3 regions of the Brevibacillus sp. FW301-21C12A genome follow, and region 1 is predicted to be linked to each of the others. Evidence: riboswitches for the same ligand, from Rfam matches in the RefSeq annotation. Region 1 holds a riboswitch; each other region holds the start of a gene.
The links. Region 1 has a riboswitch for lysine ahead of dapD (2,3,4,5-tetrahydropyridine-2,6-dicarboxylate N-acetyltransferase). Riboswitches for the same ligand answer to the same signal wherever they lie in the genome.
Positions count from the first base shown of each region.

Region 2: another riboswitch for lysine. It lies ahead of AC3WQH_RS06220 (aspartate kinase); the one in region 1 lies ahead of dapD (2,3,4,5-tetrahydropyridine-2,6-dicarboxylate N-acetyltransferase).
Region 3: another riboswitch for lysine. It lies ahead of AC3WQH_RS07020 (amino acid permease); the one in region 1 lies ahead of dapD (2,3,4,5-tetrahydropyridine-2,6-dicarboxylate N-acetyltransferase).

Region 1 covers NZ_JBYTBG010000003.1:41,765-44,028, reverse strand. The annotation lists gene AC3WQH_RS03010 (aspartate aminotransferase family protein) at 1-398, opposite strand, end outside; gene dapD (2,3,4,5-tetrahydropyridine-2,6-dicarboxylate N-acetyltransferase) at 413-1,123, opposite strand; lysine riboswitch at 1,241-1,430, opposite strand; gene AC3WQH_RS03000 (flavodoxin) at 1,586-2,029, shown strand; gene AC3WQH_RS02995 (GNAT family N-acetyltransferase) at 2,132-2,264, shown strand, end outside.
Region 2 covers NZ_JBYTBG010000006.1:96,797-99,060, forward strand. The annotation lists gene uvrC (excinuclease ABC subunit UvrC) at 1-703, shown strand, start outside; lysine riboswitch at 790-976, shown strand; gene AC3WQH_RS06220 (aspartate kinase) at 1,221-2,264, shown strand, end outside.
Region 3 covers NZ_JBYTBG010000007.1:78,185-80,448, reverse strand. The annotation lists gene AC3WQH_RS07020 (amino acid permease) at 1-939, opposite strand, end outside; lysine riboswitch at 1,053-1,239, opposite strand; gene AC3WQH_RS07015 (hypothetical protein) at 1,355-1,663, opposite strand; gene AC3WQH_RS07010 (CGNR zinc finger domain-containing protein) at 1,861-2,264, shown strand, end outside.

The DNA.
Region 1 (2,264 bases):
CTGTTGCGGAGCACGACAATCCCTTCGCGCCCGGCCCCTTCTGCCTTCGTCCATTTGTGGATCATTTTGATCGCGGCTTCGGTCGCTTCCGCACCGGAATTTGTGAAAAACACTTTTCCCGGGATCGTCTGCTCCACCAGCCGCTGGGCCAACCGGATTGCCGGCTGGTTCAAAAATACGTTGGAAATGTGCAGGAAGCGCTCGCCCTGTTCGCGCAGCGCCTGGACGATCCGCGGATGGGAGTGGCCGAGCACATTGACGGCCAGCCCCGTAAACAAATCCAAATACTTTTTGCCCGCTGTGTCGTACAGGTAGTTGCCTTCCCCTTTTTCGATCGCGATCGGCAAGCGTTTGTAGGAAGAGACGATGTATTGTTCATCAAGCGTACGCCAGTCCATGTGAGCTCTCTCCCCTACAGTTGACGTAGCTCCTGCTTGATCTCCGTCTTGGAGCGAGTTTTGTCGTCGATCTGTTTAATCACGCGCGCTGGTGTACCAGCCACCACAACGTATGGCGGCACGTCTTCAATGACGACCGCGCCCGCTGCCACAACCGCGCCTTTTCCTACGCGCACGCCTTCCAGAACCACGGCGTTGGCACCGATTACGACGTCATCTTCCACTACGACTGGCTGCGCGGAAGGCGGCTCGATGACGCCTGCGATGACAGAACCAGCGCCGATATGGCAGTTTTTCCCGATCGTTCCGCGGCCGCCGACGACGACGTTCATGTCGATCATCGTGCCTTCGCCAATCACAGCACCGATGTTGATCGTAGCGCCCATCATGATGACTGCGTTGTTGCCGATCGTCACCTGGTCGCGGATAATCGCGCCTGGCTCGATGCGCGCCTGGATTCCTTTTGTGTCGAGCAACGGAATCGCCGAATTGCGGCGGTCGCTTTCTACTACGTAGTCTTCGATTTTGTCCGCGTTCGCAGCCAGAACCGGCTCGATTTCTTTCCATTCGCCAAACACAACGCCAGTCGTGCCTGTAATGAACGTCTTGGAGCTGGCACCGAAGTCAATGCCCTCCAGATTGCCTTTCACGTATAGTTTCACTGGTGTTTTCTTCTCGCTTTTTTGAATAAACGCGATAATTTCATTGGCATCCATCATGTTCACTGGTACATCCTCCTTTTAATAAAAAGCGTGCCTGTCAACGAGAGCGAACCGCTCCCCTGACTAAAAAAAGCAATGAGTGCATTCGCTATCTCATTGCTTTCCATACTGCCCAAGCAAATCGTAAATAGCGCTCCACAAACAGGCGATTGCCTTTTGTGACAGGATGCTCATTGTTCACGAATCACCCCAGCCGCTGCTATCCGAGGGGAACAGCAACAGCTTCGGCGCTTTAGCCTTTCCCTCTCTTCCCGCCCCCTGGCAGATTACGAAAAGATGTACTCATCTTCGGCGCACCTCTATTTAGACTTCCAATATTATAATTTCATTTTACTCTACCAAAATCAATCACTTGTGGCAACAGCTTTATGGAAAGAAAAATAACTGTTGACAACGAGAATCATTTTCATTATTTTATTTGTGTGAGAATGATTTTCATTATCTTATTTGGAGGGTTTACTTCTTATGAGCCGCATTTTGATGGTGTACGCAAGCATGACAGGAAACACGCAGGAAGTTGCTGAAGCAATTGCCGAAGGGATTCGTTCCACCGGAAAAGACCTGGAGATAAAAGAAGTCATGGATGCCACTGCCAAGGAACTGGAAGACTACGATGCCATTTTGCTCGGTGCCTATACATGGGGCGACGGCGATCTGCCAGACGAGTGCCTGGACTTTTACGAAGAGATGGACGATATTGATTTGAGCGGCAAAAAAGTCGCGGCTTTCGGTTCCTGCGACTCCGCTTACGAGCATGTGGGCGCTGCTGTAGATATTTTGCTGAAAAAAGCGAGCGAGCGCGGAGCGGAAACTCCACTCGAAGGTCTGAAAATCGAGCTGTCTCCTAACGCAAAAGAAGTAGAGATTTGCAAACAGTTTGGCGTTTCCTTCTCCGAGCTGCTCGGCTAAGACTAGCGCCGGAAAAGAAGTTGTCCAAAAAAATCCTTTTCAAGCAAGCGCTGTCATGATAAAATGTCGATCCATCTTTTCTCAAGAAGGAGGATTGATATCATGACGTTACATACGCATACGGTCTACTTGCGACCACTGCAAGCAAATGACGCAGCCGAGCTTCTGAAGCTTCGGCTGCGTAATCATGCCTTCCTGCAACCGTTCGAGCCGCTCCGCTCCGCCGCCTTCCTGA
Region 2 (2,264 bases), on a different contig from region 1:
GCGGACCGTTCAGGCGGTGCACAACCTGGGGAATGTGCTGGGGATCGGCGTCCCGCACCGGATCGAGGCGTTCGACAACTCCAACATCCAAGGAACCGAGCCTGTGTCGGCGATGATTGTCTTTACGGACGGCCGTCCGGACAAAAAGGAATACCGCAAGTTCAAGATCAAGACAGTCGAAGGGCCGGACGATTACGGCTCCATGCGCGAGGTAATCCGCAGACGGTATTCGCGCTTGCTGAAGGAAAACCAGCCGCTGCCCGATCTGATCGTCATCGACGGGGGCAAAGGGCAGATCAGCGCCGCCATGGACGTGCTGGAAAACGAGCTGGGGCTGTACATCCCGGTCTGCGGCCTGGCCAAAGACGAAAAGCACAAAACCGCGCAGTTGATGTACGGCGATCCGCCGGAGCCGGTGAATCTGAAGCGGGACAGCTACGAGTTTTACTTGCTGCAGCGCATTCAGGACGAGGTGCACCGGTTTGCGATTACGTTTCACCGACAATCCCGGACGAAGACGATGCTCTCCTCCCAGCTCGACGAAATACCGGGCATCGGCGAAAAGCGGCGCAAGCTGTTGTTTACCCATTTTGGCTCGCTGAAAAAAATGCGCGAGGCGACGGTGGAGGATTTCCGGCAGTTGGGGATCGGCGACAAGCTGGCGAAGCAGATTATCGCCCATTTGCGCAAGCTGGAATCGTAACGTTTTTTTCAAAAAGCAATTGAACCGTTCGGATTCCCGTGATATAATGCGTTTCAAACAGAATAGTTAGCCTCACTTCCCTTATGAAGTGAGGTAGAGGCGCGAAAACCAAGAGTACCACCCTGAGATCGGGTATCTGTGAAGGGAGCGGGAAAGGGGAATTCGCCGAAGTGTGGAGGAAAACCCGTAGTTCTCCATGCTGGGTCTGCATTGAACAAGTGCAGGACTGTCATCTGGCTCTTAACCGGCGTCAGATGGAGTGCTATCTCACGGTGTGTCAATGTGAGCGGTGATAGGTGTTGTCCTGTCATGTGCTGCATTGTCCGCGTGTATTGGGAGGGAGGAACCGGTATGTCGAAACAGTAGGCAGCGGCAGGTACTTATTCCTTGTCGGTGCCTTTTTTATAAAGTGACAGGTAAAATTTTCCATAAACGAGTAAGCGAAAACAAGCTAATAAAACGAGAGAAAACGATACATTCTACAAACATTGGATATGAGAAAAGGGAGAGAAGCCGCATGGGGTTGATCGTGCAGAAATACGGAGGCACCTCTGTAGGGACTATTGAGCGAATTTTACGAGTTGCGGACCGAATTATCAGCTACAAAGAAGAAGGGCATGACCTGGTAGTCGTCGTGTCTGCGATGGGCAAATCTACCGACGTCCTGGTAGATATGGCCAAACAGATCAGCGCCTACCCTTCCGAGCGTGAAATGGATATGCTGCTGACCACGGGGGAGCAAGTATCGATCGCATTGCTCGCGATGGCCTTGCATTCCAAAGGCTACGATGCCATTTCTTTGACTGGCTGGCAGGCCGGAGTGACGACAGAAGCGATCCACGGCCGGGCGCGGATCAAGCAAATTGATCCACAGCGCATTCAGGCGGAGCTCGGTCGAGGCCGCGTCGTGATTGTGGCAGGGTTCCAAGGTCTTAGCGACGAAGGAGAAATTACAACGCTCGGCCGCGGTGGATCGGATACATCGGCGGTTACGCTGGCAGCCAGCCTGAATGCTGACAAATGCGAGATTTTTACAGACGTTTCTGGCGTTTACACGGCCGACCCGCGCATGGTGCCGGCAGCAAGCAAGCTGAATACGATCTCGTATGATGAAATGCTGGAGCTTGCCAATCTCGGCGCAGGCGTCCTGCATCCGCGTTCGGTGGAGGCTGCGAAAAAATACAAGGTACGGCTGGTGGTCCGCTCCAGCTTTACTGCCGAAGAGGGTACGTACGTTGAGGAGGTTGCCAACATGGAAACAGGAAGAGTAGTAAGTGGAGTCGCGCATGACGAAGATGTCGCCAAAGTTACGGTTGTCGGGATGCCTGCAAAGGTGGGGACTCTTTCCCGCCTGTTCAATACACTCGCAGACAACCAGGTGAACGTCGACATCATCATTCAAAGCTCCTACGATGCCGCTGTCACGAACATTTCGTTTACGGTCGCGGCAGATGACTTGAAAAAGGCGCTGGATACGCTGGAAAACAACAAAGCGGAGCTGGGCTTCGAAAAAGTCGATTTCGAGCAAAACTTGACCAAAGTGTCCATCGTCGGCTCCGGC
Region 3 (2,264 bases), on a different contig from region 1:
ACGGGTGGAAGCGTACATGCCGGAGTTCCCCGCCGACAGGACGGAAGTGAGAATGACTGCGTTCATTACGGAGGCGGCAAAGGCAAAGCCGGCTTTTTCAAACACGATCGTAAACGGACTGATGGCAATATCGGTAATGTCTCCGCTGATGAGATTCGGATTGTCGTACGGAACGAGCAGCCCGATAATCAGGATCGCGAAAATATAGAACAGCAAGATGCGCCAAAAAATCTGGCGAATCGCTTTCGGGATGTTGCGGGCAGGGTCTTCGCTCTCCCCGGCGGCCACACCGACCAGCTCAGTTCCCTGGAACGAGAACCCGGCAATCATGAACACACCGAGAAGGGCCATGAAGCCGCCGTTGAATGGCGCGTCGCCTTTGGTGAAGTTTTGGAAGCCGACTGCTTCGCCGCCCATGATGCCGAAAATCATCAGGACACCGATCACGATAAAGACGATGACCGTCATGACTTTAATCAAGGCAAACCAGTATTCGGATTCGCCGTAGCTTTTGACAGACAACAAATTCAGAGCAACCATCAGGCAGAGGAACAGGGTACTCCACAAAATGGCGGGAGTATCCGGGAACCAGTATTTCATAATCAGCGCCGCGGCAGATAGCTCGACGGCAATCGTAATCGCCCAGTTGTACCAGTAATTCCAGCCCAGCGCAAAGCCGAGGGACGGATCGACGAATTTGGTGGCGTACGTAGAAAACGAGCCGGATACAGGCATGAAGGCAGCCATTTCCCCCAGGCTGGTCATCAAAAAGTAAACCATGATGCTGATGGCGATGTAGGCGACCAAGGCTCCGCCCGGTCCGGCCTCGTGAATCGAGCCTCCACTTGCCAGGAACAGGCCCGTCCCGATGGAGCCGCCGATGGCGATCATCGTCAGATGGCGGGCTTTCAAACCACGTTGCAGTTGATTCTGTGACATATGCTGCTTGCACGACCTTTCTAAAAATTTGAGAAGGTCGGTCGGAAAAGAAAAAACCGCCAATAGCCAAAAAACGGCACAGGGCGGTATGATCCAATCCCCACCAAGCCTTCACTGAAGATAGCACACCACGTTTGCCCGGCAAGCAAACGTGACAGTTCTGTCCCTTTCGGGTACAGCCCCAGCCCATGCGCACAGAGATACGCCATGAGCTTCGGCGGCTTTTCCCTTTCCTGGAGTCATTGATTTCTTCTGAATCTCGTACAGGATGACATAAAAGCCGCGACCTCTACCCTCACCGTGAATGATGAGGATAACATGTATGAAATTGATTTATTTATCAACTATATAAGATTGACGGTTATTTATCAACGAAAAAAGTTGCGCTGCAAAATATTGGCATGGAGCGGTTTTGCTACAAAAAGGATCGGCGTGCAGGCCAGGAGCCTTGCAACTTGCGGATCTGCACGATTTGCCCTGTGTGAAAAGCGTCGTGCAAAATAATGCTCATCACGCTTTGCCCGGCAGGGATGCTCGGAAGCGGCTGGTCGAACGCTTCGTCTGACAGAGCGACGAGCTTTTCATGAATTTGGCGATGGACGGTTTCCATCCGCTGTACGGTGGCCTGCCAGGCTGCTTCGTCGTCGGGCGCTCCCGAAGGCTGGAACGTGTCGTCGTTCGTCTCGGCGGTATTGATAAATTCCGTGCCGACGTGCATTCCCATTCGTGAACAAGCAGTTCCATCCGATTCATGTGGTTCCTCCTCGTCTGTCAAACAGATTGGTGAAACGTTATAATGGCAATAAGAAGCAGCTTGTAACCACCTAAAAATTTTATGTTGGTTACAGATGGAGAATACCATACACAGGCTGAGCATATCAAGAAGCAAAAGAAACGAAAAGCAGATGGGGGAAGAGTGGAGTGAACTGGCTGTGCATTGATTTTTTAAACAGTGATTGGCGCGATTGGCGCGGGTCTGGCCGCAGGGAAAATCGGCTGGCGAAGCAGGAATGGCTGGAGCAGCTTTTGCGGGAATACGCTTTGCACGCCCCATTGCCTATTGATGAGGCGAGTGCAGTGGCGCTGTTGCGTTTGCGCGAATATATGCGCAGTCTGCTGGAGCGGGTCGTGCGCGGGGAAGCGTTGCGGCAGGAGGAACTGGAGGAGCTGAATCAGACGCTCGCGAAGGCGCCTTTTCACGTTCGCGTCATCTCTGCGGGCAAGGAGAGCGGGTATGAGCAGGAGCTGGTCAGCGCCTCCAGCGGCTGGGAGCTGGTGATGGCCCGCATCGCGGCTTCCTTTGCCACGCTGCTGCTTCCTGAGCA